Regions from separate parts of the Pseudomonas sp. PDM25 genome, predicted to be linked through region 2. Evidence: riboswitches for the same ligand, from Rfam matches in the RefSeq annotation. Region 2 holds a riboswitch; the other holds the start of a gene.
The links. Region 2 has a riboswitch for cobalamin ahead of cobW (cobalamin biosynthesis protein CobW). Riboswitches for the same ligand answer to the same signal wherever they lie in the genome.
Positions count from the first base shown of each region.

Region 1: linked by a shared signal. The riboswitch ahead of cobO (cob(I)yrinic acid a,c-diamide adenosyltransferase) and the one ahead of cobW (cobalamin biosynthesis protein CobW) in region 2 are both predicted to bind cobalamin.

Region 1 covers NZ_JAHUWL010000007.1:17,214-32,762, reverse strand. The annotation lists gene KW848_RS14520 (glutathione peroxidase) at 1-46, opposite strand, end outside; gene KW848_RS31830 (hypothetical protein) at 102-224, opposite strand; gene KW848_RS14515 (MFS transporter) at 221-1,429, opposite strand; gene KW848_RS14510 (MarR family winged helix-turn-helix transcriptional regulator) at 1,482-1,886, opposite strand; gene KW848_RS14505 (adenosylcobinamide-GDP ribazoletransferase) at 2,088-2,819, opposite strand; gene cobC (alpha-ribazole phosphatase family protein) at 2,822-3,397, opposite strand; gene cobT (nicotinate-nucleotide--dimethylbenzimidazole phosphoribosyltransferase) at 3,394-4,449, opposite strand; gene cobU (bifunctional adenosylcobinamide kinase/adenosylcobinamide-phosphate guanylyltransferase) at 4,446-4,967, opposite strand; gene KW848_RS14485 (cobyric acid synthase) at 5,103-6,575, opposite strand; gene cobD (threonine-phosphate decarboxylase CobD) at 6,572-7,564, opposite strand; gene cbiB (adenosylcobinamide-phosphate synthase CbiB) at 7,557-8,465, opposite strand; gene bluB (5,6-dimethylbenzimidazole synthase) at 8,462-9,112, opposite strand; gene KW848_RS14465 (cobyrinate a,c-diamide synthase) at 9,109-10,509, opposite strand; gene cobO (cob(I)yrinic acid a,c-diamide adenosyltransferase) at 10,520-11,131, opposite strand; cobalamin riboswitch at 11,211-11,442, opposite strand; gene KW848_RS14455 (hypothetical protein) at 11,597-12,181, shown strand; gene KW848_RS14450 (sorbosone dehydrogenase family protein) at 12,251-13,564, shown strand; gene KW848_RS14445 (O-methyltransferase) at 13,682-14,335, opposite strand; gene KW848_RS14440 (C40 family peptidase) at 14,351-14,887, opposite strand; gene KW848_RS14435 (C40 family peptidase) at 15,052-15,549, opposite strand, start outside.
Region 2 covers NZ_JAHUWL010000006.1:263,238-278,786, forward strand. The annotation lists gene KW848_RS13525 (co-chaperone YbbN) at 1-67, shown strand, start outside; gene KW848_RS13530 (LysR family transcriptional regulator) at 163-1,029, opposite strand; gene KW848_RS13535 (MFS transporter) at 1,133-2,683, shown strand; gene KW848_RS13540 (MerR family transcriptional regulator) at 2,673-3,077, opposite strand; gene KW848_RS13545 (NADH:flavin oxidoreductase/NADH oxidase family protein) at 3,155-4,381, shown strand; gene KW848_RS13550 (phospholipase D-like domain-containing protein) at 4,487-6,133, opposite strand; gene KW848_RS13555 (VWA domain-containing protein) at 6,159-6,815, opposite strand; gene KW848_RS13560 (ATP-binding protein) at 6,818-7,816, opposite strand; gene cobN (cobaltochelatase subunit CobN) at 7,966-11,829, opposite strand; gene cobW (cobalamin biosynthesis protein CobW) at 11,833-12,894, opposite strand; cobalamin riboswitch at 12,993-13,208, opposite strand; cobalamin riboswitch at 13,464-13,693, shown strand; gene KW848_RS13575 (CbtB domain-containing protein) at 13,814-14,017, shown strand; gene KW848_RS13580 (CbtA family protein) at 14,029-14,736, shown strand; gene KW848_RS13585 (cobalamin biosynthesis protein) at 14,733-15,146, shown strand; gene cobM (precorrin-4 C(11)-methyltransferase) at 15,230-15,549, shown strand, end outside.

The sequences.
Region 1 (15,549 bases), on a different contig from region 2:
TAAACGCTACCAGTAACGCGGGAACTGTGAGCCAGCGCATCAGCATGTGGGGGCATCCTCGATAAGTCGTCCAAACCGAAGTTACTCGCCCTCACATCCTGCTAGCAAGCACCCATGCCCAGTTGCATCAACGCCAGCCCGCCCTGGTGCCACCCCCACCACGACAGGGCCAGCAGCAAGGCGCAGACAGCGGCGACAGCGATCCGCGGCCAGAGACTGTTCATATCGCACTCATCTGTGTTTGCAGGCGCGCCACCGGCCGCTCACGCACCGGCCAGTTCAGGGCGGCCGCCAACAGGCTCAAGAGAATCGCCACTTGCCAGATCAAGTCATAGCTCCCGGTTCGGTCATACACCACCCCGCCCAACCAGCCACCGAGGAACGATCCGAGCTGGTGAAACAGGAAAACAATCCCACCGAGCATGGACAGATTTCGCACACCGAACAAGGTCGCGACGGTGCCGTTGGTCAAGGGTACCGTCGACAGCCACAGGAAGCCCATCGCCATGCCAAACAGGTACGCAGTGGTCGTCGTGACGGGCGCCCACAGGAACAACCCGATCACCACTGCCCGCAGCAGATACAGGCCAGTAAGCAAACGTGGCTTGGACATCCGTCCGCCCAGCCAGCCCGCCGTGTAGGTCCCGAAAATATTGAACAGCCCGATCAACGCCAGCACCGTGGTGCCGACGCTCGCCGGAAGGTGCTGATCCACCAGATAAGCCGGCAAGTGCACGCCAATGAATACCACCTGGAAACCGCAGACAAAAAAGCCGAACGCCAGCAGCCAGAAGCCCGAATGGGAACAGGCCTCGTGCAATGCTTCGGACAGCGTTTGCTCATGACCGAACACCGGCAGCGGCTTGTCCTTGAGCATGCTGACCAGCGGCACAATCAGTGCCACCAACAGGCCCAACACCAGCAATGCCGCGGACCAGCCGAGCCAGCCGATCAACCCCAGCGTGCCGGGCAACATGGCGAACTGGCCGAAAGAGCCGGCAGCGCTGGCGATGCCCATGCCCATGCTGCGTTTCTCTGGCGGCACTGCGCGGCCGACCACGCCGAGGATCACCGAGAACGAGGTACCGGACAGACCGATGCCGATCAACAGGCCGGCACTCAGTGACAAGGTCATGGCCGAATCCGACAGGCCCATGAACACCAGGCCCAATGCATACAAGACACCGCCGACCAACACCACTTTCGCGGCGCCAAAGCGATCGGCCAGCGCGCCGGTGAAGGGCTGAGCCAGGCCCCAGATCAGGTTCTGCAAGGCAATGGCGAAGGCAAACGTCTCACGCCCCCAACCGAACTCGGCACTCATCGGCGCCAGAAACAGCCCGAAGCCGTGTCTTACACCCAAGGACAACGCAAGAATCAGCGCACTCCCCAACAATACCCAACCACACGTACGCCACATCGATGTCATTCTTGTTCTCCGGTAGCGGGTATATACCCGCTTAAGATCGGAAAAACCGGCATCACGCCAGTTCGTCCAGCAGTCGCAGCAAGGTTTCGCGTTTCTCGGCACCCAAGCGGTCAATCAACCGCTGTTGCGCCGCTTCCCACGCGGGCAAGGCCGCTTTCAGGCGTTCAACACCGGCCTCGGTGAGCATGACGATGCGGTTACGCATGTCTTCGCCCTCGACCAGCATCAGCAGGCCTTCGCCTTCCAGCACCCGCAGATTGCGCCCCAAGGTGCTGCGATCCAGCCCCATGGCCTCGGCCAACGTGGAAATACTCGGTTTATCCAGACGCTGCAGATTACACAGCAGAGAATACTGGGCGACGTTGATCCCGAAGCCGTCGAGAGCGCCGTCGTAATGCCTGCTGACGCCACGGGCGGCGCGACGCAGGTTGATGCATAAACATTGGGAGTCGAGCATGGTGCGTGTATATACCCGCTGTTGTGTTAAATCAAGTTACAGATGAGTTCATTCATAGTTATTGAGGATCTGACAGACCGCTTTCGCGAGCAAGCCCGCTCCCACATTAGATCTTCAGCGAACATAGATTTTTTGTTCTGCGCAATCAAATGTGGGAGCGGGCTTGCTCGCGAAAGGTCCAGCACATCCACCCAATAAACATCAGGTCAACGCCAATCCCACCAGCACCGCGACCTCAAGAATCTCCAGCAACGCCCCCGCCGTATCGCCCGTCGTGCCGCCCAATCGGCGCAGCATCACTTGCCGCAGCCAGACAAACACCAGCGCCGCCAGCACCACTGCCAACACGCCGCTGAGACCGGCAATCAAAACGCAAGCCAACGCACTCACCGCCAACACCTGCTTGCCCGCCAACCGTGGCAGATGATCGGCCAGCGCTTGCCCCAAGCCACCGGCGCGCACATAAGGCGTGGTCAGGAACAACCCCAACATCGCGCTGCGCCCGATCATCGGGACAATGATCAGGACAACGGCGTGTTGCTGCTCGATCAATGCCAGCAACGCGGCGAATTTGAGCAGCAACACCAGCACCAGCGTCACGACCGCAATCGGCCCGCTGCGCGGGTCCTTCATGATCGTCAAGGTGCGCTCGCGGTCGCCGAACCCACCGAGCCATGCATCGGCGCTGTCGGCCAGGCCATCCAGGTGCAAGGCACCGCTGAGCAAGACCCAAACCGTCAGCAACAGCGCGGCGTGAAGCAACAACGGGGTGCCGAGCAGCAGCCAGTTGAACGCCCACAAAATCCCGCCGAACAGCAGGCCGACCAGCGGATAAAACAGCAGCGACCGCCCCAATTCCTGTGGTTCCGGCATGCCCGGCAGACGAATCGGCAGACTGCTCAAAAATTGCAGGGCGATCCAGAACGGCAACATGGTCAGAGCGCTTCCTTTAACAACAGGCCGGATTCGACCGTCAGCGAAAACAACGCGCCATGCCCGACTTCGACGTTGAGCAACTGCTCACGAGGCAATCCCCGCGCCTGAGCCAGCAACAAGCGCATGACCCCGCCGTGACTGATCAGCAACACCCGCTCGCCTGCGTAGGTAGCCTGCAAGCGCTCAACAGCTGCCAACACCCGCGTCGAAAAATCCACCACCGGCTCACCCTGAGGCGGCGTAAACGAATAAGGGTCGGCCCAGAATAATCCCAACGCCTCGGCATCGGTTTCCATCAACGCGGCGGCGCTCTGCCCTTCCCAGGCGCCGAAGTGCAGCTCCTGGAGGTCTTTATCCAACTGCACCGGCAAACCCAACTGTGCACCGAGTTCTTCGGCGAACCGCGCACAGCGCTGCAGTGGCGAGCTGACCAAACGATCCCAAGACCCCTGCTCGACCACCGCCGCGCGCATCTGCGCCCAGCCCTTTTCGGTCAGCGCATCGTCGAGACTGCCGCGCAAACCGCCACCGAGTTCGGTTTCGCCGTGGCGCAACAGGTCCAGGTGCAAGGTCATGCCGGACGGTCCGCCACGGCGGCCTCGGCGAAGGTCGCCATCTGCCCGTGAAGGTCGCACGCCAGACGCAGCAACGGCACGGCCAACGCGGCGCCACTGCCCTCGCCCAGACGCAGGCCGAGGTCCAGCAGCGGTTCGGCGTTCAAGGTTTCCAGTACATGACGATGACCCGGCTCGGCGCCGCGATGGCCGAACAACAGCCACTGACGGCATTCAGGATTCAAGCGCACTGCCACCAACGCCGCGACGCTACAAATGAAACCGTCCACCAGCACTGCGACGCCTTCCTGGGCACACGCCAGATACGCGCCGACAAGTGCCGCGATTTCAAAACCGCCGAGGTTGAACAAGATTTGCAGCGCATCGCCACGTTGAGCGCTGTGCAACGCCAAAGCGCGTTCGATCACCTGCGCTTTATGGCTGACACCCGCCGCATTCAAACCCGTGCCCGGCCCGGCCAGATGCACCACCGGGCAATCGAGCAAGGCACACGCCAACGCACTAGCCGCGGTGGTGTTGCCGATGCCCATCTCGCCACCGATAAACAACTGCGCACCCGCCGCGATGGCGCGCTGCACGCTGTCGCGGCCGGCCTGCAAAGCGAGTTCGCCTTGAGCCGGGGTCATTGCCGGACCTTCGACGAAATTCGCCGTACCCGGGCCGATATTCATGTGACGCACACCCGGCAAATTCAACGACGGCGTCACCGTGCCGAGGTCGACGACTTCCAGGGAGGCCCCGAGTTGCCGCGCCAACACGCTGATCGCCGCCCCACCGCTGACGAAGTTGAGCAACATCTGCCCGGTGACTTCCTGGGGAAATGCCGACACCCCTTCAGCGACCACGCCATGGTCACCGGCAAAAATCGCGATCCACAGCTGATCCAGACTCGGCTTGACCTGCCCTTGCAACCCGGCCAATTGCACGGCCACCGACTCAAGGCGACCGAGGGAGCCGGCCGGTTTGGTCAGCTGCTGTTGACGGGCCTGCGCCTGCTCGACCGCTTGAGCATCGATCGGTTTGCACGGGTTCAGCCACCAGGATTGAGTCATAACGCAGTTCCTTTCAAAGTCAGGGGCAGGCCGGCGACGGTCAGGACGACTCGCTGACAGCGCTCGGCCAAGGCTTGATGCAGCCAACCGGCTTCATCGACATAGCGGCGAGTCAATTCGCCCAGCGGCACGACACCCATTCCGGTCTCGTTGCTGACAAAAATGATTTCACCCGGCAACGATGCCAGGCAGTCCAGCAGCGCATCACGCTCGGCCGACAGCCGTTCGGCGTCGTCGAGCATCAGCAGATTGGTCATCCACAACGTCAAGCAATCCACCAGCAGGCACTGATCAGCGCTGGCGGTTTCGCGCAGGACGCGGGCGAGCTCCACAGGTTCTTCGATCAACGCCCATTCGGCTGGACGACGGGCGCGGTGATGGGCCACCCGCTCGTTCATTTCACCGTCGAGGGGTTGGCTGGTGGCGATGTACGTCACTGCCAGACCGCTGTCGGAGGCGAGTTTTTCAGCCAGGCGGCTTTTGCCGGAGCGCGCGCCGCCGAGGATCAGTTGCAGCATGGTCATTCCTTCAAGTTAGCGGTGAGGCCACTGCCCTCTTCGCGAGCAAGTCGAATCGTCGCACCGCCGCTCCCACATTGGAATGCGATCACCTGTGGGAGCGGGCTTGCTCGCGAAGAGGCCAGCACGGTCACCCTAAAACCCACAGAGCTCACGCAACAGTCGGGTATCCAGATGCTTCTCCACCAGATCCGCCAGCCGCTCGATATCGCGCTCACGCAACGCGTGATAATCCACGTCCTGCACCGCCTGCAAATCGGCCCAGCGCAACAGCGCACTGCACGCCGCGGGCGATTCAAACAGGCCATGCAGATAGGTGCCGAAAATCTGCCCATCCACGCTTTGCGCACCGTCGCAGCGACCGTCGTCCAGTTGCACGGCGGCGTTTTCCAGCGCCGGCCCGGTGGTCACGCCAGCATGAATTTCATAGCCGCTGACCGGCGCGTCTTCGAGCGCCAGACGCCCGCGCACATTGCGCAATTGCTTCTCTTCTTCGAGCCGGGTTTCGAACGCCAGCAAGCCCAAACCGGCGCTGGAACCCGGTGCGCCTTCGAGGCCCAACGGGTCGTGTACCTGGTCGCCGAGCATTTGCAGACCACCGCAAATCCCCAGCACTTTGCCGCCATAACGCAGATGACGACTGATCGCAGTGTCCCAGCCATTGGCCCGCAGATACGCGAGGTCGCTGCGCACGCTTTTCGAGCCGGGAAGAATAATCAGGTCCGCCGGTGGAATCGCCTGACCGGGGCCGACAAATTGCAGATCCACCTGCGGATGCAGGCGCAGCGGATCGAAATCGGTGTGGTTGCTGATGCGCGGCAGCACCGGCACCACCACTTTCAGCACCTGATCGGCCTTGTCGGTCTGACGCTGGTCGATGCCGTCCTCGGCTTCCAGGTGCAAGTCCATCACGTAAGGCAGAACGCCGATCACCGGTTTGCCGGTGCGCGCTTCCAGCCAGTCGAGACCCGGTTGCAGCAAAGCGATATCGCCGCGAAACCGGTTGATAATGAAGCCTTTGACCCGCGCCTGCTCGCTGGGCGATAGCAGTTCCAGCGTGCCCACCAGGTGCGCGAAAACCCCACCGCGATTGATGTCGGCGATCAGCACCACCGGACAATCCACGGCCTCGGCAAAGCCCATGTTGGCGATGTCGCCGGCACGCAGATTGATCTCGGCCGGCGAGCCCGCGCCTTCGACCATGACCACGGGATAAGCCGCGCTCAGCCGTTCATGAGAGGCCAGCACTGCTTGCATGGCGATGGCTTTGTAGTCGTGATACGCGACTGCGTTCATCGTCGTGACCGCGCGGCCATGGATGATCACTTGAGCGCCGGTGTCGCTATTGGGTTTGAGCAGCACCGGGTTCATGTCGGTGTGCGGCTCAAGGTTGGCGGCCTGAGCCTGCACCGCTTGCGCACGACCGATCTCGCCACCGTCGGCGGTCACGGCGCTGTTGAGCGCCATGTTCTGTGGCTTGAACGGCACGACGCTGACGCCCTGACGCGTGACCCAGCGGCACAACGCCGTTACCAGCGTGCTTTTACCGGCGTCGGACGTCGTGCCCTGCACCATCAAAGTCGCGCCCTGCACCCTCAACGTAGTCATTGGGTTTCCCTAGCGTAGGCTTCGAACGCTTGCGCGAGACGTGTCCAGTCGGCTTCATCGGCGGGCAAGCCGAAACGCAGGCTGCTGTTGTGCGTGAACAACCGCAGCAGAATGCCGCGCCGTGCCATGAATTCATGCAAGGCTTCGGCGCGTTCGGTGATCATCCATTGAAACAACGCGCAGCCGCCCTGTGGTTTGAAACCGTGCTGTTCCAACAGCAGCGCCAGACGCTCGCTGGCCTCTTCAGTGCGAACCCGTTGCCGGGCATGCCCTTCGGTATCCAGCAGACAGGCCTGACCCAGTACCCGCGTCGGCCCGCTGACCGCCCATGGTCCCACTTGCTCGGCCAGCAACTTGAGCAACTTGCGCTCGGCCAGCGCGAAACCCAGGCGCACACCGGCCAGGCCGAAAAACTTGCCGAAGGAACGCAGCACGATCAACCCGACCCGATTGGCAAAAGGTGCCAGGCTCAGCTGCGGCGTGTTGTCCATGAACGCCTCGTCCACCACCAGCCAGCCACCGCGCTGGGCCAGCCGCGAGTGCCAGTCGAGCAGGCGACTGGGTGTCAGGCTCAGGCCGGTAGGATTGTTCGGGTTGACCACCACCAGCACGTCGAGGCTGTCGAGATAAAAATCGACTTCCTGCTCCAGCACTTCACGCACGATGTAGCCATTGCGGCGCCACGCTTCGGCGTGTTCGGCGTAACACGGCGAGAGCACGCCGACCTTGCCCGCCCGGCGCAATCGCGGCAGCAACTGGATCGCCATTTGCGAGCCGGCCACCGGCAGCACCTGAGCGGCGCCGTAATAATCACAGGCCGCCTGCTCCAGGCCGTCATCGGTTTCCGGCAAACGCGCCCAGGCCCGCAACGGAATCTCCGGGACCGGAAACGGCCAGGGCGCGAGGCCGCTGGACAGGTCGAGCCACTCAGCTTCGGCGATGCCGTATTCGAGCGCCGCCTTGCGTAACCGACCACCGTGCTCAAGCATAAAATTCAGCCCCCACGCAGAGGATCAGCAACCATAACCATACCCCGCGCTGGACCAATTGCCAGCCGCGGTCGATGGAGTCGGCGTCCGCCGGTTCGCCTTCGCCCAATGGCGGACGCTGATGCAGTTCGCCGTGATAAATCGCCGCTCCACCCAACTCGACACCGAGCGCTCCGGCACCGGACGCCATCACCGGGCCCGCATTCGGGCTGTCCCAGGTCGGGCCCTGGGTGCGCCAGCATTTCAGCGCCAGACGGGTTTTGCCCAGCAGCGCGTAGGTCAATGCCACCAGGCGTGCTGGAATATAGTTGAGGACATCGTCGATCTTTGCAGCCGCCCAGCCGAAACGCTCGAAGCGCTCATTGCGGTAGCCCCACATCGCATCCAGCGTGTTGCTCAAACGGTAGAGCACCACGCCAGGCGCGCCGGCCACGGCAAACCAGAACAGCGCAGCGAATACCGCATCGCTGCCGTTCTCCAGCACCGATTCTGTAGCGGCGCGGGCGACTTCGGTTTTATCCAGTTCGCTGGTCTGGCGGCTGACCAGATAACTGACACGTTTGCGCGCCTCGTCCAGATCATCACTGCGCAGCGCCTTGGCCACCGGCTCGACGTGTTCACCGAGACTGCGCATGCCGAGGGCGCAATAGAGCACCAGAATCTCGACGATCCAACCGACATAGGGCGCCCAGGAAAACGCCGTGGCCAGCAGGGTCAGCGGTAACACCGCGATGACCCAGGCAGTGACACCATGACTGCGCCAGCCGCGACCTTCACCGTTGAAACGTTGCTCGATGCGGTCGGCAAAACGGCCGAACGCCACCAGCGGATGCCAGCGTTTGGGTTCACCCAGCAGCGCATCCAGCGCAACCGCGGCGACACTCAACAACGCCACACTCATTGACTCACTCCCCAATAATTTTCATACAGCAGCTCACTGAGCGGACGCGCCTGCGCCCAGCCTTCGAGTACCAGCATCGGCGCCGGATAGAATTCCTTGACCGGCCCCAGGCAAAGAACGGCCAAGGGCTTGGCTCCGGCGGGCAAACCCAGCAAGTCCGCCAGTGCTTGCGGCTCGAACAGCGAGACCCAGCCCATGCCCAATCCTTCAGCGCGGGAGGCCAGCCAGAGGTTCTGAATCGCGCAGGATAGCGAGGCCATGTCCATTTCCGGCATCGTGCGACGGCCGAAGATATGACGCTCGCGATCATCCATCAGCGCCGCGACCAGCACCTCGGCGCAGTCGTTGATGCCTTCGACTTTCAGCTTCATGAATTCGTCGGTGCGCTCGCCGAGGGCTTCGGCGGTGCGGATGCGTTCTTCTTCCACCAGTGACTGGATCTTGCCGCGCAGGGTTCGATCGCTGATGCGGATGAACCGCCAGGGCTGCATCAGGCCGACACTCGGCGCCTGATGCGCGGCTTCGAGCAGGCGCCGCAGCAACTCGGGCTCGACCGTGCCACCGCTGAAATGACGCATGTCGCGGCGTTCGCCGATGGCTCGGTAGACCGCTTCGCGTTCGGCTTGGCTGAATGCGTTGTCAGTCATGGCCTCTTCGCGAGCAAGCCCGCTCCCACAGTGGAAGGTGTGCTGCCTGAAGAAACGCGGCCCCCTGTGGGAGCGGGCTTGCTCGCGAAGGCGGCCTCAAGGTCAGGCGCAAACAATGCGGCAATCGCCGAAGGATTGGACGGAAAATAAAAGTGCACATAAGAAGCCGTCATCCGCCCCTCACGATAAACCGCCTCCGCCCCACGCCCACCATTCGGGCTCAGCCCACGAGCAATCGGCTCAAGTTCAGTGCTGGTCAACGAATGGTGATAGGTGTGCCCACGCAACAAACCTTCTGGCAACTCGACTGCCTGCAACGCCAACGCGGCCAGACGCTTTTGCATCACCGCATCCCCCGCCAGCAAGCCGACCAGTTCAGCACGAGTGCCCTCGACATCGGTCAACGAATCGAGCAGATACAGCATGCCGCCGCACTCGGCCAACAACGGTTTACCCGCCGCATGGTGAGCGCGGATGGCGGCCAGCATCGTGGTGTTCTGTGACAGCGCTACATGGTGCAATTCGGGATAACCGCCCGGCAGATAGAGGCTGTCTGCCTCCGGCAATTGCGCGTCACGGATCGGTGAGAAAAACGACAACTCGGCGCCCATCGCTCGCAGCAAATCCAGGCTTGCACCGTAGGTGAAGGCAAACGCTTCGTCACGGGCCACGGCGATACGCACACCGGCCAGCAACGGTTCTGCAGCGATCACATCAGGCGCGGCGAATTCCACCGCCGGTGGCAGCGCGACCTCGCAACTGCTGGCCAGCGCATCGGCCGCTGCATCGAGACGCAGGTCAAGATCGTTCAACTCACTGGCCTGAACCAGCCCGAGATGCCGACTCGGCAATTCGATCCCGGTTTCCCGGGACAAGGCGCCGTACCAGCGCAAGCCTTCAGTGAGGCTGCCTTCCAGTAATTGCGCGTGACGCAGGGTGCCGACGCGGTTGGCCAGCACACCGGCAAACGGCAAGTCCGGCTGATACTTTGCCAGCCCCAACGCCAGTGCGCCAAAGGTCTGGGCCATGGCAGTGCCGTCGATCACACCGAGCACCGGCACACCGAAGTGCCGCGCCAGATCAGCACTCGACGGCGTGCCGTCGAACAGCCCCATGACGCCTTCGATGAGGATCAGATCGGCTTCGCCGGCGGCTTCCCACAACAGCCGACGACTTTCCTGCTCGCCGACCATCCACATGTCCAGTTGATACACCGGCGCACCGCTGGCGCGCTCGAGAATCATCGGGTCAAGAAAGTCCGGGCCGCATTTGAACACGCGCACTTTGCGCCCCTGATTGCGATGCAAACGGGCCAGCGCGGCGGTGACGGTGGTCTTGCCCTGACCGGAGGCCGGTGCGGCAATCAATACCGCCGGGCATTGACGATGGCTATTCATAAAGTGCAGCTCACAACTCGACGCCTTTTTGCGCTTTGATCCCGGCCTGGAACGCGTGCTTGATCACGCCCATTTCGGTGACGGTGTCGGCCAGCTCGATCATCTCCGGCTTGGCGCCGCGACCGGTCACCACCACATGCTGCATCGGCGGACGGGCCTGCAAGTCGCTGAGCACCTGATCGAGATCCAGATAGCCGTGCTTGAGTGCAATGTTCAATTCATCCAGCACCACCAGGCCGATCGACGGATCACGCAGCAATTCGCGCGACACCGCCCACGCGGCTTCAGCGGCGGCGATGTCACGCTGGCGATCCTGGGTTTCCCAGGTGAAGCCCTCGCCCATCACATGAAAACGCACCTGTTCCGGGAAGCCCCGGAAGAACAGTTCTTCGCCGGTGCTGCTGCGCCCCTTGATGAACTGCACCACGCCACACTGCATGCCGTGGCCCATGGACCGGGCGAGCATGCCGAAGGCCGAGCTGCTTTTGCCTTTGCCGTTGCCGGTCAGCACCAGCAGCAGGCCGCATTCATTCGGGGAATTGGCGATGCGTTCGTCGATCACGGCTTTTTTGCGCAGCATGCGCGCCAGATGACGTTCGTCACGATCGGGGGTATCAGTCATGGGGAGCTCTCCGTTGAGGCTGGATAACGGCGGGCAGGCACAAGAATAGACGGCAAGAAGCCTGGCATCGCCCACCGTGATGCCGCTGGATGGATCAGGCCGGTCTCCGGGCTCATGAGCGGCGATTTGCCTGACTGCGCGCCTTCCCATGTCGACGACACAGTGGCTCAAGGCGCAGCCTTCACTCATTTACCGTTGCGGGGGCAGCGCCGGGATCATGGCTCTTCGTCGCTTGAAGAGAGTCACTCACCGGCTTCCCTGTTTCACTCTGTCGACCAGGGTCACAGAGCACCTGAAACAAGCCGCGAAGGTTAGAGGGTTGGGGATGGAGCGTCAATTGAAGACGGGCAGCCTGCGAGCGAATAACTGCCGCCGATCAATTATCTGACGCCAATCTTGTGCCACACTCTCAGCAGTGATATCAAAGAGCCACAATCTCACAACACAATAACAAGGGTGAGCCACATGCAAGGCATGATCATCAGCAATCCGAAGCTGGAATTCCTGCGCCCGGTGCTGGAACGCTGGTTTGACTGTATCGACCGCTACAACGCCGTGCGCGGCGATAATGACACGCCTTACTGGTACGACGAAAAAGCCAACCTGAGCCTGCTTTCCGCCGCGGCCTGGATGGCGGAAATGGTCACGTTGCAACAAACACCGACCCGCAAACAGGTCGAGGAAGGCGAACGCAATGGCCGCGCCGATCTGTTTATCGCGACCAGCGAAGAACGCGCTTACCTTCAGGCGACGCAACGCTGGCCACGCGTCAACAGCCTGAACCTGACTCAAGCATTGCAGGACATCACCAGCGAGGCCAAACGCATCAGCTACGCCAGCGACCTGAAACTCGGCTGCCTGTTCGTTGCGCCGCAAAAAGCCCAACATAGCGCCACCCCGGAAGAACTCCAGGACATGGTCGACGATCTGCAAAAAGAACACACCTGCGCGGTGGCCTGGTACTTCCCCTATGCCTATCGCAAGTTGCGCAACGAAGCCGGCAACTATCACCCCGGCATAGCCGTGCTGTTCAAGGAAGCCCGCGGCTGACCGGTTGAACCATCGCGCACCTGCGCTTCTCTATTGATTAGGTCAATGCATTCATTAGGGAAGATCAGCATGCGCAAGCCCCCGCTCGCTCTCGCCATCGTGCTCGCCGGAGGGCTTGCGGCCTGTGGTGAAACCGCCAGGCTGCAAGTCTCCGACGGCACCGGCCCATCGCCCAAGCTGCCAGAACCGAACAAGACCCTGATCCCGACGGTGAACATCGCCCCGGCGATTGGCTGGCCGGACGGTGCGAAACCCATCGCCGCGACAGGCACTCAGGTGGCGGCATTTGCCGACGGTCTCGATCACCCGCGCTGGCTCTACGTATTGCCCAACGGCGACGTCTTGGTCGCCGAAACCAACGCACCACCCAAACCCGATGACGGCAAAGGCGTTCGTGGCTGGGTCATGGGCAAAGTCATGGGCCGTGCCGGCGCCGGCGTACCGAGCCCGAACCGCATCACGCTGCTGCGGGACAAGGACCACGACGGCATCGCCGAAACCCGCACGGTGTTCCTGGAAAACCTCAACTCACCCTTCGGCATGACCTTGGTCGGCGATGACCTGTACGTCGCCGACACGGACCGCTTGCTGCGCTTCCACTATGAAAACGGCGAGACGGCAATCAAGTCGCAGCCGATGAAGGTGATCGACCTGCCGGGCGGCACGCTGAATCACCACTGGACCAAAAACGTCATCGCCAGCAAGGACGGCAGCAAGCTGTATGTCACCGTGGGCTCGAACAGCAACGTCGGTGAAAACGGTATGGATCAGGAGGAAGGTCGCGCGGCAATCTGGGAAGTGGATCGCGCCACCGGCAACCATCGAATCTTCGCCTCGGGGATTCGCAATCCAAACGGGCTGGCCTGGGAACCCCGGAGCGGCGCATTGTGGACGGCGGTCAACGAGCGCGACGAAATCGGCAGCGATCTGGTGCCGGACTACATCACGTCAGTGAAGGACGGCGGGGTCTACGGCTGGCCTTACAGTTATTACGGTCAGCACGTCGACGTTCGCGTCGAGCCGCAAAACCCCGGCCTAGTGGCCAAGGCCATTGCGCCGGACTACGCGGTCGGCCCGCATACCGCCTCGTTGGGCCTGACGTTTGCTGAAGGCAACAGACTGCCAGCGCAATTCAAGGAAGGAGCATTCATCGGCCAGCACGGCTCATGGAACCGTAAACCGCACAGTGGCTACAAAGTGATTTTCGTACCGTTCAGCTCAGGGAAACCGAGCGGGCCGCCGATGGATGTGCTCACCGGTTTCCTCAACAACGAGGAAAAAGCCATGGGCCGGCCGGTAGGCGTGGTGATTGACCGGCAGGGTGATTTGTTGGTGGCGGATGACGTGGGCAACAAGGTGTGGCGGGTTTCTGCTACCCAATAACTGATACTCACATCACTTGTGGGAGCGGGCTTGCTCGCGAAGAGGTCATGACATTCAGCATCTTTGTTGACTGTTACACCGTCTTCGCGAGCAAGCCCGCTCCCACAATAACCGCGCTCAACGCTTGCGACACAGCGTGAGGCCATCCCCCAACGGCAACAACGACAAATCCACACGCGAGTCATCCTTCAAGGCGCGATTGAGCGCCTGAATGGCCCGGGTGTCTTCGCTCTCGGGATTGTCCTCAAGCACCCGACCACTCCACAGCGTGTTATCAAACACCGCCAGACCGCCGACGCGCAGCAGTCGCAATGCGTGCTCCAGATAGCGTGGGTAGTTGGCTTTGTCGGCATCGATGAAGATCAGGTCGAATGACTCTGGCTGATCCAGCTGAGCCAGGGTTTCCAGCGCGGGGGCCAGACGCAGATCGATCCGCTCGGCAAGCCCCGCTTCCTGCCAGTAACGGCGCGCGGTGGCGTTGTAGTCACCGGGAATGTCACAGCAGATCAACGAACCGTCATCCGGCAATGCAGCCGCCATGCACAAGGCGCTGTAACCGGTGAAGGTGCCGATTTCCAGCAAACGCTTGGCACCGGTGAGTTTCACCAATAGCGCGAGGAATTGCCCCTGCTCCGGTGCCACCTGCCAGCGAGCCATGGGCAGCGCCTGGGTTTCGTCACGCAAACGCTTGAGTAACGGCGTTTCGCGCAGGGAAACGTCGAGCAGGTATTGATACAGGGAATCGTCGAGATTGAGTGTGCGAGCGGTCATGACAACCTCTGCCATTTAGGGATTGCGTGCCAAGTGCTCAGGTTGCAAGACGCGCTTGGCGCTCAGATAGGCTTTCTGCCAGTAAGCTTTGGACAAGCTATCGAGCTTCACCGTGCCACCGGTGGCCGGTGCATGGACGAAGCGACCTTCGCCGACGTAGATCCCGGCGTGACTGACCTGGGAACCGCCATTGGTGGCGAAGAAGATCAGGTCACCGGTTTGCAGGCCTTCCTTGCCCACGCTGGCCGCCTGCATGCTGATCATCTCGCGCGTGGTACGCGGCAGAGAGATGCCGGCGACGTCACGGTAGACATAACCGATCAGCCCGCTGCAATCGAAACCCGAATCCGGCGTGTTGCCACCCCAGCGATACGGCGTGCCCACCAGGCCGAGCGCGCGGAACAAGACGTCTTCTGCCTCAGGGGAGAATGCTTGGGAGGAACTGAAAATAATGGGTGCGCGAACCACCGGCGCAGGTGGCGGTGTACGGCTGGCGCAGGCGCTGAGCAGCGCTGCGAAGAACATGATTGCGAGGCGGGCCGACATCGACATATGCAGAGCATCCTGATCTGGCTGCGGCTTTTTCTGCAGGGGGCGCAGAAAAGAAAACCGCCTGCGCAGGACGCAGGCGGTTTGCCATCAATAATAGATCGGATTCTAGCTGCTACGCGGCAAACTTCAAGTAAGACTTTAAGTTCACCTTACAAAAAGTCCGCTTACTTGCGCGCCGTGACGATCGGGGCCGCAGTCGGTGCCATCGCGAGTGCGCGCTTGGCTTCGATGAAGGTCTTGCTCCAGTAGCTGTCGCCCAGGTTATCGATCCGGACACCACCGCTTTTGCGGCTGCTGGAATGGATGAACTGGTTGTCACCCAGGTAGATCCCGGCGTGACTGACGCGGCCGCGACGGCCATTGGTGGCGAAAAACAGCAAGTCGCCCGGCTCCAGCTTGCTGCGAGAAACCAGCGGAGCGTCGACGTTGATCATTTCGCGAGTGGAGCGTGGCAGGTTCAGGCCGGCTTCTTCACGAAACAGGTAACCGATGAAGCCGCTGCAATCAAAGCCAGCTTCGGAGGTGCCGCCGAAACGGTAACGGGTACCGATCAGGGACATGCCGCGTTCGAGGATGCTGTCGGCCAGAACCGGAAGCTGGTACGACTTGCCGCCGGCGAAGTCTGCCAGTTCTTTATCGGTGGCCGCTTCTTCCTGGAAAAG
Region 2 (15,549 bases):
GACCCTGCGAAGGTTGTGCACTGTGCCTCGCGCAACCCGGCAGTTGAGTCGGCGGGGTTGCTGTTAGATCGCTTTCGCGAGCAGACTCGCACACAGATAACCGTGTCTGTTTGGGTAACTCGGTCAATTGTGGGAGCGAGCCTGCTCGCGAAGCGTTTGCGCTTAGCGATTTTTGACCTGTTCGATGTACCGGATTACCGCCGCGGACTTCTCGAATCGCCGATAAATCAACGACAACCACGAACTCGCCTCGCAACCTTTGATTGCCCGGTACACCACGCCGGGCAAACCCACATGACCCACCACTGATTCGGGCACAACTGCAACGCCCTGCCCCAACGACACCAATGCAATGACCGCCACCAACCCACCCGGTTGCGCCCCCAGTTTCGGCGCGAATCCGCCCTCGGCGGCGACTTGCAAGGTGCCGCTGATTTGCTCCGGCAGGATGAACGTCTCGTTCTGCAAATGTTCCGGACCAATCTCTGGCAGGCGGCACAGCCAGGACTCGGTCGGCAGCGCCAGCACAAAGCCTTCTGCGTCCAGGCGAATGGCTTCCAGGCCTTCAGGCAGGGTCATGGGTGAGCGGACATAGCCAATATCGAAACGCCCCTCGACCACCATCATCGGCAATGACGCCATGGGACTTTCCCGTACGTTCAGGCTGACGTCAGGACACTCGCGGCTGAAGGCTTGCACCTGTTTCTGCAGCAAGCCCGAATACACCGCCGACGCCACGTAACCCAGTTCGATATGGCCAATATCCCCGCGCCCGGCACGCTGGGCGTTGTACTGAGCGTATTCGAATTGCCGCACCGTCGCCTCGGCTTCGATCAACAGCGCGGCGCCGGCCTCGGTCAGGCTGACTTCACGTGTCTGGCGCACGAACAATCGCGTGCCGAGTTCGTTCTCCATGTCCTGGATCTGTCGGGTCAAGGTCGGCGGTGCGATACCGAGTTGTTCGGCGGCGCGGGTGAAGTTGCCTTGCCGGGCAACGGCGAGGAAATAGCGAAAATGGCGAATATCCATCGTTGCGTTAGCTCAAAGGTAATGAAGTGACAAGGCGTACCTAACAAGGAAAGTAGCGACCGGCGATAAGCTGCACCGACTTTTACAGTAGAGAAACGCTGCCATGCCCGTCAAACCCAAGGTGAGCCCGCGCCTGACATTACTCACAGCCTCAGGCGTTTGCTCGCTGATCGTCCTCGACACCAACATTGTCGCCGTCACCCTGCCTACGATCGCCCGCGACCTGGGCGCAAACTTTGCCGACATCGAATGGGTGGTCAGCGCTTACATGCTGGCCTTCGCCGCTCTGTTGTTGCCGGCTGGCAGCATCGCCGACCGCTTCGGCCGGCAGAAAACCTTGCTCTGCGGGCTGGCCATTTTCATCCTCGCGTCCATCGGTTGCGGTGCCGCGCCCACTGCACTGTTCCTCGACATCGCCCGGGCAATCAAGGGTGTCGGCGCGGCCTTGCTGCTGACTTCGGCCCTCGCCTCCATTGGCCACACGTTTCACGATGAAGTGGAACGGGCCAAGGCCTGGGCGTTCTGGGGCGCGTGCATGGGGGTGGCGATGACCGCCGCGCCGACGGTCGGCGGGCTGATCACCGAATACATGGGCTGGCGCTGGATTTTCTACCTGAACCTGCCCGTCGGATTGTTCCTGATAGTGATGGTCTGGCGCGCCGTGCCGGAGTCCCGCGACACTCAGTCTGCACGCCTCGACCCCTGGGGCAGCCTGGCGTTCAGTGCGAGTTTGCTGTGCCTGATCTGGGGCCTGATCGAGGCGAACCGGATTGGCTGGAGCAACCCGCTGACCTACGCTCGGCTGATCGGTGGCGCCTTTTTGCTGGGGCTGTTCGTGGTGATTGAACGGATGCAGCGGCGGCCGATGGTCGACCTGCAACTGTTCAAGCATCCGCGCTTCATCGGCGCACTATTGGGCATGTTTGCCTACGCCGGTTGCGCCCAGGTGATGATGACCCTGCTGCCGTTCTACCTGCAAAACGGCCTGGGTTTCTCGGCCATCGCTTCAGGTCTGGGAATGTTGCCGTTTGCCCTGACCATGCTGATTTGCCCGCGCATCGGCGTACGTCTGGCGAGTCGATTTACCCCCGCCACGTTGATGGCCGCCGGTTTGACCCTGGTCGGCAGCGGCAATCTGCTCAGCGCCTGGGCGGTGAGCAGCGGCGGTTACCTGCCCTTCGCCCTGGCGATTGCCGTGACCGGCGCCGGTGCCGGGCTGCTCAACGGTGATACGCAAAAGAACATCATGGCCTGCGTGCCACGGGAGCGCACCGGCATGGCTTCAGGCATGAGCACCACCATGCGCTTCAGCGCAATCGTACTGGCCATCGGCGTGTTCGGCGCGTTGCTGTCCAGTCATACGGAGCTGTTGTTGCGTACGAGCCTGACGGCACAAGGTGCGCAATGGCTCGGCCAAACCCAGGGCATCGCCTCGCGGGTGGTGGCCGGAGACATGACGGCGGCGATGGGCCTGTTGCCGGAAACCGCGCGCACGGTGGTCGAACCGTTGGCCCGGCAAGCCTTTGTCGGTGGTTTCAGTCTGTTGCTGTGGGTCGCGGGGTTGTTGGCATTACTGGGTGCGCTGGTGGTGGGCACGCTGATGCGCAATCCGATCCCTGCCCCCTCGACTGCAGCCCTCGGCGCTAAGGCTTGAACGACGCCAATACCCGCTGGGCATTCGCTTCGCAGCCCATGCCCTCGGGTCGCGCCTGAATGTTGTCGATCACCTCCAACAGCTGCGCCTTGCTCTGCGCCAGGTGCAGCTGCATCTCTTCGATCTGTTCGACTTTGCGCGTAAGACCCGCGAGCAATTCGTCTTGCTTGAACTCACCGGTCGCACTGTCCGGTAACAACTGTTTCAACTCTTCCAGGCTGAACCCGGCCTGCTGGGCGCAAAGGATGATTTTCAGGGTTTGCAACGCTTGGTCGGGGTAATGCCGGTAACCGTTGGCCCGGCGTTCCACCTGCCGAATCAAACCCTGAGCCTCGTAAAACCGAATGCGCGACGCGTTCAATCCGCTTAACTGCGCCAATTCACCAATCTTCATCTCAGCCTCATTTGCCTGCTTGACATTAAAGTTAACTTTAAGCTTAGCCTTTACTCATCACTGATGAGGAGTCAAGTATGTCGCCCTTCCAAGCGTTGAATTTGCCCAACGGCCAGACCATCGGCAACCGCATCGCCAAAGCTGCGATGGAAGAGAACCTCGCTGACAGCGGGCAGGCACCTGCAGAGGCCTTGTTCCGGCTGTATCAGGCGTGGGCCGAAGGCGAAACCGGCCTGTTGCTGACCGGCAACGTGATGATCGACCGCCGCGCCATGACCGGCCCCGGTGGCGTGGTGCTCGAAGATGAGCGGCACCTTGAACGCTTTCGCCAGTGGGCCAGCATCGGTCGGGCTGGTGGCGCGCAGTTCTGGATGCAGCTCAATCATCCTGGCCGTCAGACCATGGCCAACCTCGGCCAGCAAGCGTTGGCGCCTTCGGCAGTGGCGCTGGACCTGGGCGCATTCTCGAAGATGTTTGCCGAGCCCAAGCCCATGAGCGAGCACGACATCGAAGACGTCATCCAACGCTTCGCCACCAGCGCGGCCCTGGCGGAAAAGGCCGGTTTCACCGGGGTGCAGATTCATGCTGCGCACGGTTATCTGATCAGCCAGTTCCTCTCGCCCTTGACCAACCGCCGAACCGACCGTTGGGGTGGTTCTCTGGAAAATCGCGCGCGCTTGTTGTTGGCGGTGGTCAGCGCCGTGCGCAAATCTGTATCGCCGCAGTTTTGCGTGGCGGTGAAGCTCAACTCCGCGGATTTCCAGCGCGGCGGCTTCGATGCCGACGATGCCCGGCAAGTGATTCAGTGGTTCAATGACCAATCGATCGATCTGCTGGAACTCTCCGGCGGCAGCTACGAAGCCCCGGCCATGCAAGGCGAGGCCCGGGATGGTCGGACCCTGGCGCGTGAAGCGTACTTTCTGGAAATGGCCGGTGAGCTGGCCAGTGTGGCGAACATGCCGGTGATGGTGACCGGCGGGATTCGACGCCTGGCGATCGTCGAACAGGTGCTCGACAGCGGCATCGCCATGGCTGGAATCGGCACAGCACTGGCGATTGAACCTCAACTGGTCAAACGCTGGCGCGAAGGTCAGAACAGTCACCCGCAACTGCCGCCGATTCGCTGGAAACGCAAACCTTTGGCAGCACTGGCGAGCATGGCCGTCGTGAAATTCCAGCTCAATCGCCTGAGCCGTGGGCGCAAGACCCGTCCCGACGTATCGGCGCTATGGGCGTTGATTCTCGACCGCGTGTACATCGCCCGGCGGACTCGCCAGTATCGGCAGGCGATGGGAATGAAGTGATCCAATGTGGGAGCGGGCTTGCTCGCGAAAGCGGAGTGCCAGACAACATTATTGTTGACTGTAAGGCCGCCTTCGCGAGCAAGCCCGCTCCCACAAGGGGGGTGTTTACCGTCCGGAGAAACGCAATCTGGATAGCTGGCGCAAATCCCCGTCGAGGTAATAGTCATCGGTCCAGCTGTCATCCGCCGCCAACGGCTGGACCTGCTTGAGCGCGAGTTTCCGGGCGAAGTAGCGAAAGCGGTAATGCTCGTAGAACCGCAGCAGTTCAAGACCATAACGGTCTGCCAGATCGGTATCACCGCGAATGATCAGGTAGTTTTCGTCATTGCCATTGCTGGCCGCGGCACTGAGGTTGTGGCTGCCGCTGATGATCGTCGGCGCATCGCTGGTGAAGTCCGTCACCACGGCTTTGGTGTGCACCAGCAGGTTGCCCTTCTGGCCTTTCATGTTCTCTCGAAGCCAGCCTTCCAGCCCGGTGTTGAGCAGCGCGGTGGCGGCGAATTCGGCGGTACGGTCGGCGTGGAAACCGGTGATACGGCTGGCGGTGTTTTGCAGGCCGTAACGCAAAATGTCGTCGTGGGGCAAGCCGAGCAAGGCGTTCAGGATGTCGTCGGGCAAAGCGAATGCGGTGACGAACAGCACGTCTTTTTTCGCCGCGTTGATGATCTCGACAAACGCTTGCAGATCCCCTTGGCCCGAGCGGGGTGAGAAGCCGGCGAACATCGGTTGCAGCGAATCCATCGGGTTGTTTTGCGTGAGCCAGTTTCGGGTGGCATCGACATCCGCCGGGTGAGCCCAGACCTGCTCGAAGGTGTGCAGATAGCTGGCGCTGATGCGCGTGTCGTCCAGCACATGCACCACGTTGGCCTGGCGGTAAACGCCGTTGGGCGTGAAATTGGTGCTGCCGCACAGCACCGCTTCCGGCTGACGCTGCCCTGCCGCGTCGAGCCGGCTCAGCACCATGAACTTGTTGTGGAAGATGTTATGGGTGACTCGCCCGCGCTTGTTCTCTGCCGGGATTTTTTCCAGGCTGGCCTCGTTCATGGTGGTGTCTTCATCGCCCGGCTGGGCGTGATAAAGCACGCGAACGTTTACCCCACGTTCGAACGCGGCATTGACCGCATCGACAATGGCCTGCAATTCATACTCGTAAATGGCAATGTCCAGCGCCCACTGGTCATCCACCGCACGCTCGATAAACCCCAGCAAATGTCCGAGCAAACCGTTTTCCAACCATTGCCGCGGGATATCCGGCCAGGCTTCGATGGGCAGGTTCTTGTTGGCGCTGATCAGCGCGTCGAGCTCGGGAAACTTGCGCTGGAACGCCTGACTGGCCGCGACTGCGCGATTGAAGATCACGCTTTGATTATTCGGCTGCCCATTGTCGGAGGTGACCGTCACTTCCAGGAACTCACCCAGTTGCGGCGCATCAACGCTGCCGTAGGCCAGGTGGATTCGGTAATGGATCGTCATCCCCGGATTGACCGCGTAATCGGCCCAGCGAAATTTCTGTAATGGCGCAATATCGCTGGGGGTGGCGTGAAACTGGGGAAAGGTATGCACCTTGCCGGGGAAGGTCAGGCTGTTGAACAGGAACAGCCAGGGCTTTGGGCCTTGCTGCTTTTCGATGGCGAAACCCAAGAGGCCTTTGCGCCGGTGTTCGGCCAGGTCCATAGCCAACAGCACGCCATTGGTGCCGGCGTAGGCTTTGACGCGGAAATCGTCCTGAAGGTTGGCGGCTAGAACGCGCATGACTCACTCCTGTGATTTTTTCGGCTCACTCCATATCATCGATATGTCGATACTCGGCCTGCAACTCGGTAGCCAAGACTTTAGACCGTCCAAGCCGAATCGGCCCCCGTTCGATGTCGATCAGCAGCCCCGGACAATCAAGCGCCGGCAACATCGACCAGTCCTTCAATCGGCCATCGGTCACCAGCAACAAGCGCTGCCGTTCCGCCGGAAAACGCTTTTGCCTGACCGCCAGCCAACGCCGCGCTTCACCCAGCGCGGCCAGCAACGGCGTACCCCCGCCCGCTCCCAGCCCATCAAGCCAGTCGCGCAAACCCGCGGAGGCTTTCAACCCTTGCACTTGCCATTTCGGCACATGACCACTGGCCGTAAGCAACGCCAGGCGTGCACGCTGGCGATAGGCATCGTCGAACAGTTGCGCGAGCAAGCCCTTGGCATCGCTCAACGCCTGATGGCGACGCGTCGAAGCCGAGGCGTCGACGATCACCAGCCACAGTTCGTGGGGCGAGCGGGTGCGCAGGTGAAACAACACATCGTCGCGTTGACGCGGACGGCCGTTCAGCAAGGTGCCGGGCCAATTGATCGAGCCGCTGCGTGCCGCGTGACGTTTACCCTGTTTGCCGTTATCCAGTCGTCCGGCGCGGGGTCTGGCATTCGCCCCCGCGTCAAATCGAGGGCGAATGCCTAGGGCTTTTTTGGCCAGCTCGGCACGTCACGTCGTGCGCCGACCGGGAGCGCTTGAGCGGGCATTTCACCCCATTGGCCCTGGCCTTCGCTCGGGTTGGCATTTTGCGTAGAGGGCGGCTGGCTCTGTTGCGGCGCTGGTGGCGATGGCTCGCGGCGGCGATGGCGCAAGGCAAACTCGGCGACGGCGTCGATGTCTTCCAAGGCGATTGCATTCACCCCACGCCATGCCGCGTGGGCACGCGCGGCACGCAACCAGACCAGGTCGGCCCGCAAGCCGTCGACACCGGCAGCAAAGCAGCGCTCGGTAATCTGCGCCAGCGCATGATCGTCGAGTGGGATGCTGGCCAGTGCGCTGCGTGCTTTCTGGCAACGTTCGCGCAGCGACTGCTGCTGGCCTTCCCATTCGGCGCAGAAGCTGTGGGGATCGCTGTCGAAATCCAGCCGGCGCCGGATGATCTGGCCGCGTTCGGTCGGTGCAGTGTGACCACTGAGGGCGACGTTCAGGCCAAAGCGGTCGAGCAGTTGCGGACGCAGCTCACCCTCTTCCGGGTTCATGGTGCCGATCAGCACGAACTTCGCCGAATGCCGATGGGAAATGCCGTCCCGCTCGATCAGGTTGGTGCCGCTGGCGGCCACATCCAGCAGCAGGTCCACCAGGTGATCGGGCAGCAGGTTGACTTCATCAACGTAGAGCACGCCGCCGTCAGCCTTGGCCAGTACACCGGGGGAAAACTGTGCGCGCCCCTCGCTCAGGGCGGCGTCCAGGTCGAGGGTGCCGACCAGCCGTTCTTCGGTGGCGCCGAGCGGCAAGGTGACGAATTGGCCGCTGGCGAGCAAGTCCGCCAGGCCACGGGCCAGCGTTGACTTGGCCATGCCGCGGGGGCCTTCGATGAGTACGCCGCCGATTTTCGGGTCGATGGCGGTCAGGTAGAGGGCGAGTTTGAGATCGTCGGCGCCGACCACGGCGGAGAGCGGGAAATGGGGGGTGTCAGTCATCTTAAATACTCGGTCATGGTCGGTAGCAGGCACACTTTGTACCTTGCGGGAGTGAGCCTGCTCGCGATAGCGGTGGATCAATCGACATCAATATTGATTGGTCGACCGATATCGCGAGCAGGCTCGCTCCCACAGGATTCTGCGGCGCATTAGCTGTCTTCTTCGATGTCCAGCAACAAATTCTCCAACGCCTCGCGATACTCGCCCGGCGCCTTCCACATCCCCCGCTGTTGCGCCTCAAGCATCCGCTCGGTCATGTCGCGCAACGCATGCGGATTATGCTCACGAACAAAATCCCGGGTCGCCGAATCCAGCAAATAGGCATCCGCCAGTAATGCGTACTGGTGATCGTCGATCAACTGCGTTGTAGCGTCGAAGGCAAACAGGTTATCGACCGTCGCCGCCAGTTCAAACGCGCCTTTATAGCCGTGGCGCTTCACGCCGTCGATCCACTTCGGATTGGCTGCCCGCGAGCGAATCACCCGGTTCAGCTCTTCCTTCAACGTGCGGATCTTCGGCAGATCCGGCTGACTGTGATCGCCATGGTAACTGGCCGCCGCTTCACCACTGAGGCTTTCCACGGCGGCGAGCATGCCGCCCTGGAACTGGTAATAATCGTTGGAATCGAGCAAGTCGTGCTCACGGTTGTCCTGGTTTTGCAGCACCGCCTGCACCTGGCTCAGGCGCTGAGCGAACTGTTCTCGCGCCGCAGTGCCTTCGTCAGAACCGCCATAAGCGTAGCCGCCCCAGTTCAGATAAACCTCGGCCAGATCGTCACGGCTTTGCCACAGACGACCATCGATGGCGCCCTGCACGCCCGCGCCGTAAGCCCCGGGTTTGGCGCCGAAAATTCTCCAACCGGCCTGACGCTTGGCCGCGTCTTCATCCAGCCCCGATTGCATTAACGCTTCGCGCTCGGCACGCACCTTGGCGGCCAGGGGGTTGAGGTCGTCTGGCTCATCGAGCGCGGCGACCGCTTGCACGGCGGCGTCGAACAGACGGATCAAATTAGCAAAGGCATCGCGGAAGAATCCGGAGACGCGCAAGGTCACGTCCACACGCGGACGGTCCAGCAGACTCAGCGGCAGAATCTCGAAGTCGTCGACCCGCTGACTGCCCGTGGCCCAGACCGGGCGCACGCCCATCAACGCCATGGCCTGGGCAATGTCGTCGCCGCCGGTGCGCATGGTCGCAGTGCCCCACACCGACAAGCCGAGCTGACGCAGGTGATCGCCGTGGTCTTGCAGGTGTCGCTCAAGAATCAGGTTGGCCGACTGGAAACCGATACGCCACGCGGTGGTGGTCGGCAGGTTACGCACGTCCACCGAGTAGAAGTTGCGCCCGGTCGGCAGCACGTCAAGCCGTCCGCGACTCGGCGCACCGCTGGGGCCGGCCGGCACGAAGCGGCCGCTGAGGGCATCGAGCAGACCGCGCATTTCCGCCGGGCCGCAGGCGTCCAGCCGTGGCGCGACAACTTCGCGCAGACTGTCGATGATGGCGCTCACTTCGGTCCAACCCGCCTCCTGTGGGAGCGGGCTTGCTCGCGAAAGCGGTGGATCAGGCAAATCAATGTCGACTGACACTCCGCGTTCGCGAGCAAGCCCGCTCCCACAGGGGCCGGGCTCGACCTCGGTATTCAACGTCTGCGAGATCAGTTGAGCGGCGAACAGTTCCAGGCGTTCACGGGTATCACCGGCTGTGCGCCAGGCTTCATCGGTGAGGGTTTGCAGTTCAATCGGACGTGGCCCGGTCCAAGGTTCGGCGAGCGCGCAATCCAGCGGATCGAAGCCCAACGAGAACGCCTTGGCCAAGGCCCGCAGCAGACTCGATTGCGCACCGCGCCCATCGCCCCGCGGAATGCGCAACAACGCCAGCAAGGTATCGATGCGCAAGCGCCCGGTCGGCGACTCGCCAAACACATGCAGGCCGTCGCGGATCTGCGACTCTTTCAGGTCGCACAAATAGGTGTCCAGACGCGGCAGCCAGATCGCCGCATCGGCATCACTGTCGAGTTTTTCGTCCAGTTGCAGTTCGCGGTCGATCTGCGTCTCGCGCACCAGTTGCAGGATGTCGCGCTGCAATTCCCGGGCACGGCGCGGATCGAGCAATTGCGCTTCGTAATACTCGTCGGCGAGTAGTTCGAGGTTGCGCAACGGGCCGTACGTTTCGGCGCGGGTCAGCGGCGGCATCAGGTGATCGATGATCACCGCCTGCGTGCGGCGCTTGGCCTGGGCGCCCTCGCCCGGATCGTTGACGATGAACGGATAGATGTTCGGCAGCGGTCCAAGCAGCGCATCCGGCCAACAATGCTCGGACAGACCGACGCCTTTGCCCGGCAACCATTCGAGGTTGCCGTGCTTGCCGACGTGGATCACGCCGTGGGCGCCGTAGGTGTTACGCAACCAGAAATAGAACGCCAGGTAACCGTGAGGCGGCACCAGGTCCGGGTCGTGATACACCGCGCTCGGATCGACCTGATAACCCCGCGCCGGTTGAATGCCGACGAAGGTCAGGCCAAAGCGCAGCCCGGCGATCATCATCCGCCCGCCACGGAACATCGGATCGTTTTCGGGCGAGCCCCAACGTTCCAGCACGGCTTGGCGATTGGATTCGGGCAAGGCGCTGAACATCAGGTTGTAGTCGTCCAGCGCGAGGCTTTGCATACACGGGCGCTGGTCGAGGGTGTCGAGGTCGTTGCTGACGCCACCGAGTAATTGCTGGATCAACGCGGTGCCTGTGTCGGGCAATTCGGCGGGTAGCGGATAACCTTCTTTATGCAGCGCACGCAGGATGTTCAGCGCCGCGGCTGGAGTGTCGAGGCCGACACCATTGCCGATGCGCCCGTCGCGGGTCGGGTAGTTGGCGAGGATCAGGGCGATGCGTTTTTCAGCGTTGGGCACCCGCGCCAGATCGATCCAGCGTCGCGCCAGTTCAGCGACAAAATCCATGCGCGCAGGTGCAGGCCGATAGCAGACCACATCGGATTGGCTGCGCTCGCTGCGCCAGGCCAGGTCTTTGAAGCTGATCGGTCGGCTGATGATCCGCCCATCCAGTTCCGGCAGCGCGATGTGCATCGCCAGATCACGCGGGCCGAGGCCTTGTTCGCTGGCGCGCCATCCGGGCTCGTTGTCCTGGGCGCAGATCGCCTGGATCACCGGGATGTTGCGGCGAAACGGTCGCAAATGCGGCGCTTCGGGGCTGGATTGGGCGAAGCCGGTGGTGTTGAGAATCACGCCGGCCTCGACTTCATCCAGCCAGTCCTCGACCACCGTCAGGCAGCCGGGCTCTTTCAGACTGGCCACAGCAATCGGCAACGGGTTCAGCCCCGCGGCCTGCAAACGCTGGCAGAAAACATCGATAAAACCGGTGTTGGCCGCCTGCAAATGCGAGCGGTAGAACAGCACCGCCGCCACCGGTTGACCGGCCTGCCAGTCGGCTTGCCAATCCTTCAGTTCAGCGGGGCTTTTGTGCGGGTGGTAGATCGCCGTGCGCGGCAGGGTTTGCGGCTCGGCCCAGGCGTAGTCGCGATCCAGCCAACGATTGGCAAGGCAGCGGAAAAAATCCAGGGCATTGCTCATGCCGCCCTGACGCAGAAACTGCCAGAGCCGATCGCGGTCTTGCGCGTCCACCGTACTCAGGTCGCTGAGTTCCGGGTCCGGGCGGTCATCGCCCGGCACCAGAATCAGCTGCACACCACGCTCCGACAGTTGCACCAGACGCTCGACGCCGTAACGCCAATAGGCGATACCGCCGTGCAGCGAGATCAGAATCACCTTGGCGTGGCGCAGCACTTCGTCGACATACAGGTCGACCGAGGCGTGATTCTGCACCTGCATCGGATTGGCCAGGCGCACGCTGGGGTAATCGTCGGGCAACTGCTGCGCCGCCTCGGCGAGCAGTGCCAGGCTGGAGTCGCCGCTGCACAGGATCACCAGCTCGGCGGGGGTTTGTCCAAGGTCGGCAATGTTGTCATCCGACACGAAACCGCCGGGCTGGGTCCTGAGCAGGTGCATGGCTTAAACGCTGAGCGCAGCGCGCAATTGCGCTTCAAGCAGAGTGGCGTCCAGCTCCTGACCGATCAACACCAGGCGCGTGGTACGCGCTTCGTCGGCGCCCCACTGCCGGTCGAAGTGCTTGTCGAAACGTGTGCCCACGCCCTGGATCAGCAAGCGCATCGGCTTGTTCGGAATTGCCGCGAAGCCTTTGACCCGCAGGATGCCGTGCTTGACCACCAGTTGGGTCAGCACGTCCAGCAGCAGGCTTTCGTCGGCTTGCGGCAGGTCAATCGAAATGGAATCGAAGGCGTCGTGGTCGTGATCTTCCTCGCCTTCATGGTGATGGTCGTGGTGGCTGTGACGGCTGTCGATGTGCTCTTCGGAACCGGCGCCGAGGCCGATCAGCACGTCCAGTGGTACGCGACCGCTGCTGGCTTCGATGATTTTCACTGCTGGCGGCAGTTCTTCGGCGACTTCCAGGCGCACGCGAGCCAGGTCTTCAGGGCTGATCAGGTCGGCCTTGTTGAGGATCACCAGGTCGGCGCTGGCCAGTTGGTCGGCGAACAGTTCGTGCAGCGGCGATTCGTGGTCCAGGTTCGGGTCGAGTTTGCGCTGGGCATCGACCTGGTCCGGGAAAGCCGCGAAGGTGCCGGCGGCGACCGCTGGGCTGTCGACCACGGTGATCACCGCATCAACGGTGCAGGCGCTGCGGATTTCCGGCCACTGGAAGGCTTGTACCAGCGGTTTTGGCAGGGCCAGGCCCGAGGTTTCGATGAGGATGTGGTCGAGCTCGCCGCGACGGGCGACCAGTTCGCGCATCACCGGGAAGAACTCTTCCTGAACGGTGCAGCACAGGCAGCCGTTGGCCAGTTCGTAGACGCGGCCGTTGGCTTCCTCTTCAGTGCAACCGATGGAGCACTGCTTGAGGATTTCGCCGTCGATGCCCAGCTCGCCGAACTCGTTGACGATCACCGCAATGCGACGGCCCTGAGCGTTGTCGAGCATGTGCCGCAGCAAGGTGGTTTTGCCCGAGCCGAGGAAGCCGGTAACGATGGTGACGGGGAGTTTGGCCAGTGTTTTCATCGGATGCCCTTTGGCAAGGTGGCGGGCATACGGGACGACAATCGCTGCGACGGAGGCGCGCGCAAGAGTTCCGCCACCGGATCACCCCGCCCGGTTGTAGTGAGAATCTGTGTCGAGGCAGGTCTCCTGGCTGACGGTGTGCCGGGCTGGTGGGCCTGGCATTCGCTGCGCCTTCCCGCGAACCCGTTGCACAGGGTTTGCAGTGGCGTGGCAGCGAACATCACCGTTCACAGTTGCGGGGGCAGCCGCGGCATCGACCGCGTTCCCTTCTTAGCTTCGGCAGACGCCGAAGAACCTCGAAAGCGCAAGGCTACGCATCGTGTGGGGGCGGGTCAATGTCCTTGGGCTGATCGCGGTCCCTGTGGTGAGGGGGGTTATCTGTGGCGAGGGGATTTATCCCCGTTGGGCTGCGAAGCGGCCCCCTGCATGTCCTCAGGCATACCCCGCAAGCAGGTCTTGCGACGGCTTCGTCGCCGGACGGGGATAAATCCCCTCACCACAGATAATTCCCTCACCACAGCTCAAACGAGAACCCTTGCCAATTGACGCCCAACCCCCGCCCATGCTCTCCTACACGCCTTGTTATGGGTGCCCTTCACAGGGTGAAACGGGAAACCGGTGAATCATGTGCTTTACTCTAAAGCCATGTCAGTCCGGTGCTGCCCCCGCAACGGTAAGCGAGCGAAGCGTCAGATCCACTGTGCCAGCAGTTCGGCATGGGAAGGTGATGCTTGCAGGTCAAGGCGAAAGCCAGCGCCCCTCGTGAGCCCGGAGACCGGCCCGCAACACAAAGTGACCATTACGATCACTAAATAACAAACCCGCGGTGGGCGGGCGCTGTTTGAACCTCTGCGTGCCCGACTCGCAGGGGTCTTCCATGCGCTCTATATCACCCGCTGACAGACCAGAGGGAAGCGCCATGTCGATCATCAGCAGCACCGGCAGCAACACCGATAAGAGCACCGCCAGCACTACCAATACCCTGACTCAACGCCTGACCGCCGCCGTGTGTGCGTCGATCCTGGGTGCCAGCCTTGTGTATTTCGCCGGTTTCTCGCACATAGAAGCGGTGCACAACGCCGCTCACGATACCCGCCACAGCTCTGCATTCCCGTGTCATTGAGACCAGCCAACATGATCAAGCGTATCGCGCAAACCGCAGGGTTCACCGGGCTGCTGGCCGCCCTGTTGCTGACCTTGCTGCAAAGCTTCTGGGTGGCTCCGCTGATCCTGCAGGCCGAGACTTACGAAAAATCCGAGCCCGCCGCGGTTGAAGTTCACGAACACGCCGCAGGTGCTGTCGCCGCTCACACCCACGATGCTGAGGCCTGGGAGCCGGAAGACGGCTGGCAGCGCGTGCTGTCCACCACCGGCGGTAACCTGGTGGTAGCGGTCGGTTTCGCCCTGATGCTGGCCGGTCTTTACACCTTGCGCGCACCGACCAAAACCTCCCAGGGCCTGCTTTGGGGACTGGCTGGTTACGCGACGTTCGTGCTGGCACCGACCCTCGGTCTGCCGCCTGAGCTGCCAGGCACTGCCGCCGCTGATTTGGCACAACGGCAGATCTGGTGGATCGGCACGGCTGCCTCCACCGCGGTCGGCATCGCATTGATCGTGTTCAGCCGTCACTGGCTGATGAAAGTGCTCGGGGTGGCCATCCTGGCCGTTCCTCATGTGATCGGCGCACCACAACCGGAAGTCCACTCGATGCTGGCTCCGCAAGCCCTGGAAGCTCAGTTCAAAATCGCTTCGCAGTTGACCAACGCGGCATTCTGGCTGGCCCTGGGCCTGATCAGTGCCTGGTTGTTCCGCCGCAAAAGCGATGGTCAATACCACGCATGACCGAGATCAGCACAGCGCCGACCTTAGTGGTCGGCCTGGGCTGCCAGCGCGGCTGCCCCGTCAGCACGCTGCGGGCGCTGCTCGATCAGGCGTTACAGGCTCATAAAATCGAACTTCACCAGATCAAGGCCCTGGCCAGCATCGACCTGAAGCGCGAAGAACCTGGCTTGATCGAACTGGCCGAACAGCTTGAGTTACCGTTGATGTACTTCAGCAGCGAACAACTGGCCGGCTATCAACCGCAACTCAGTCACCGCTCGGACATCGCGTTCGAGCGCACCGGCTGCTACGGCGTAGCGGAAAGTGCCGCCCTGGCCCTGGCCGAACAACTGGCCCAGGCACCGGCAAAATTGCTGATTCCACGACAAAAATATGCCCAGGCCACCTTGGCATTGGCCTGCGCTGCATAAAATCCTCGATAATCCCCGCCATCGATCATGAGCAATCTTCATCTGAAGCCTTGCCCTGCCCCTTTTTCTCACAGGAACCGACGATGACCGTCTACTTCATTGGCGCAGGTCCCGGCGACCCGGAACTGATCACCGTCAAAGGCCAACGGCTGATTCGCAGCTGCCCGGTGATCATCTATGCCGGCTCTCTGGTGCCCGCCGCCGTGCTGGAAGGCCATCGCGCCGAACAGGTGGTCAATAGCGCCGAACTGCACCTGGAACAGATCATCGAGCTGATCAAATCCGCCCATGCCAAGGGCCAGGACGTGGCCCGGGTGCACTCCGGCGATCCGAGTCTTTATGGTGCGATTGGCGAGCAGATCCGCTACCTGCGCGAACTCGACATCCCGTTTGAAATCATTCC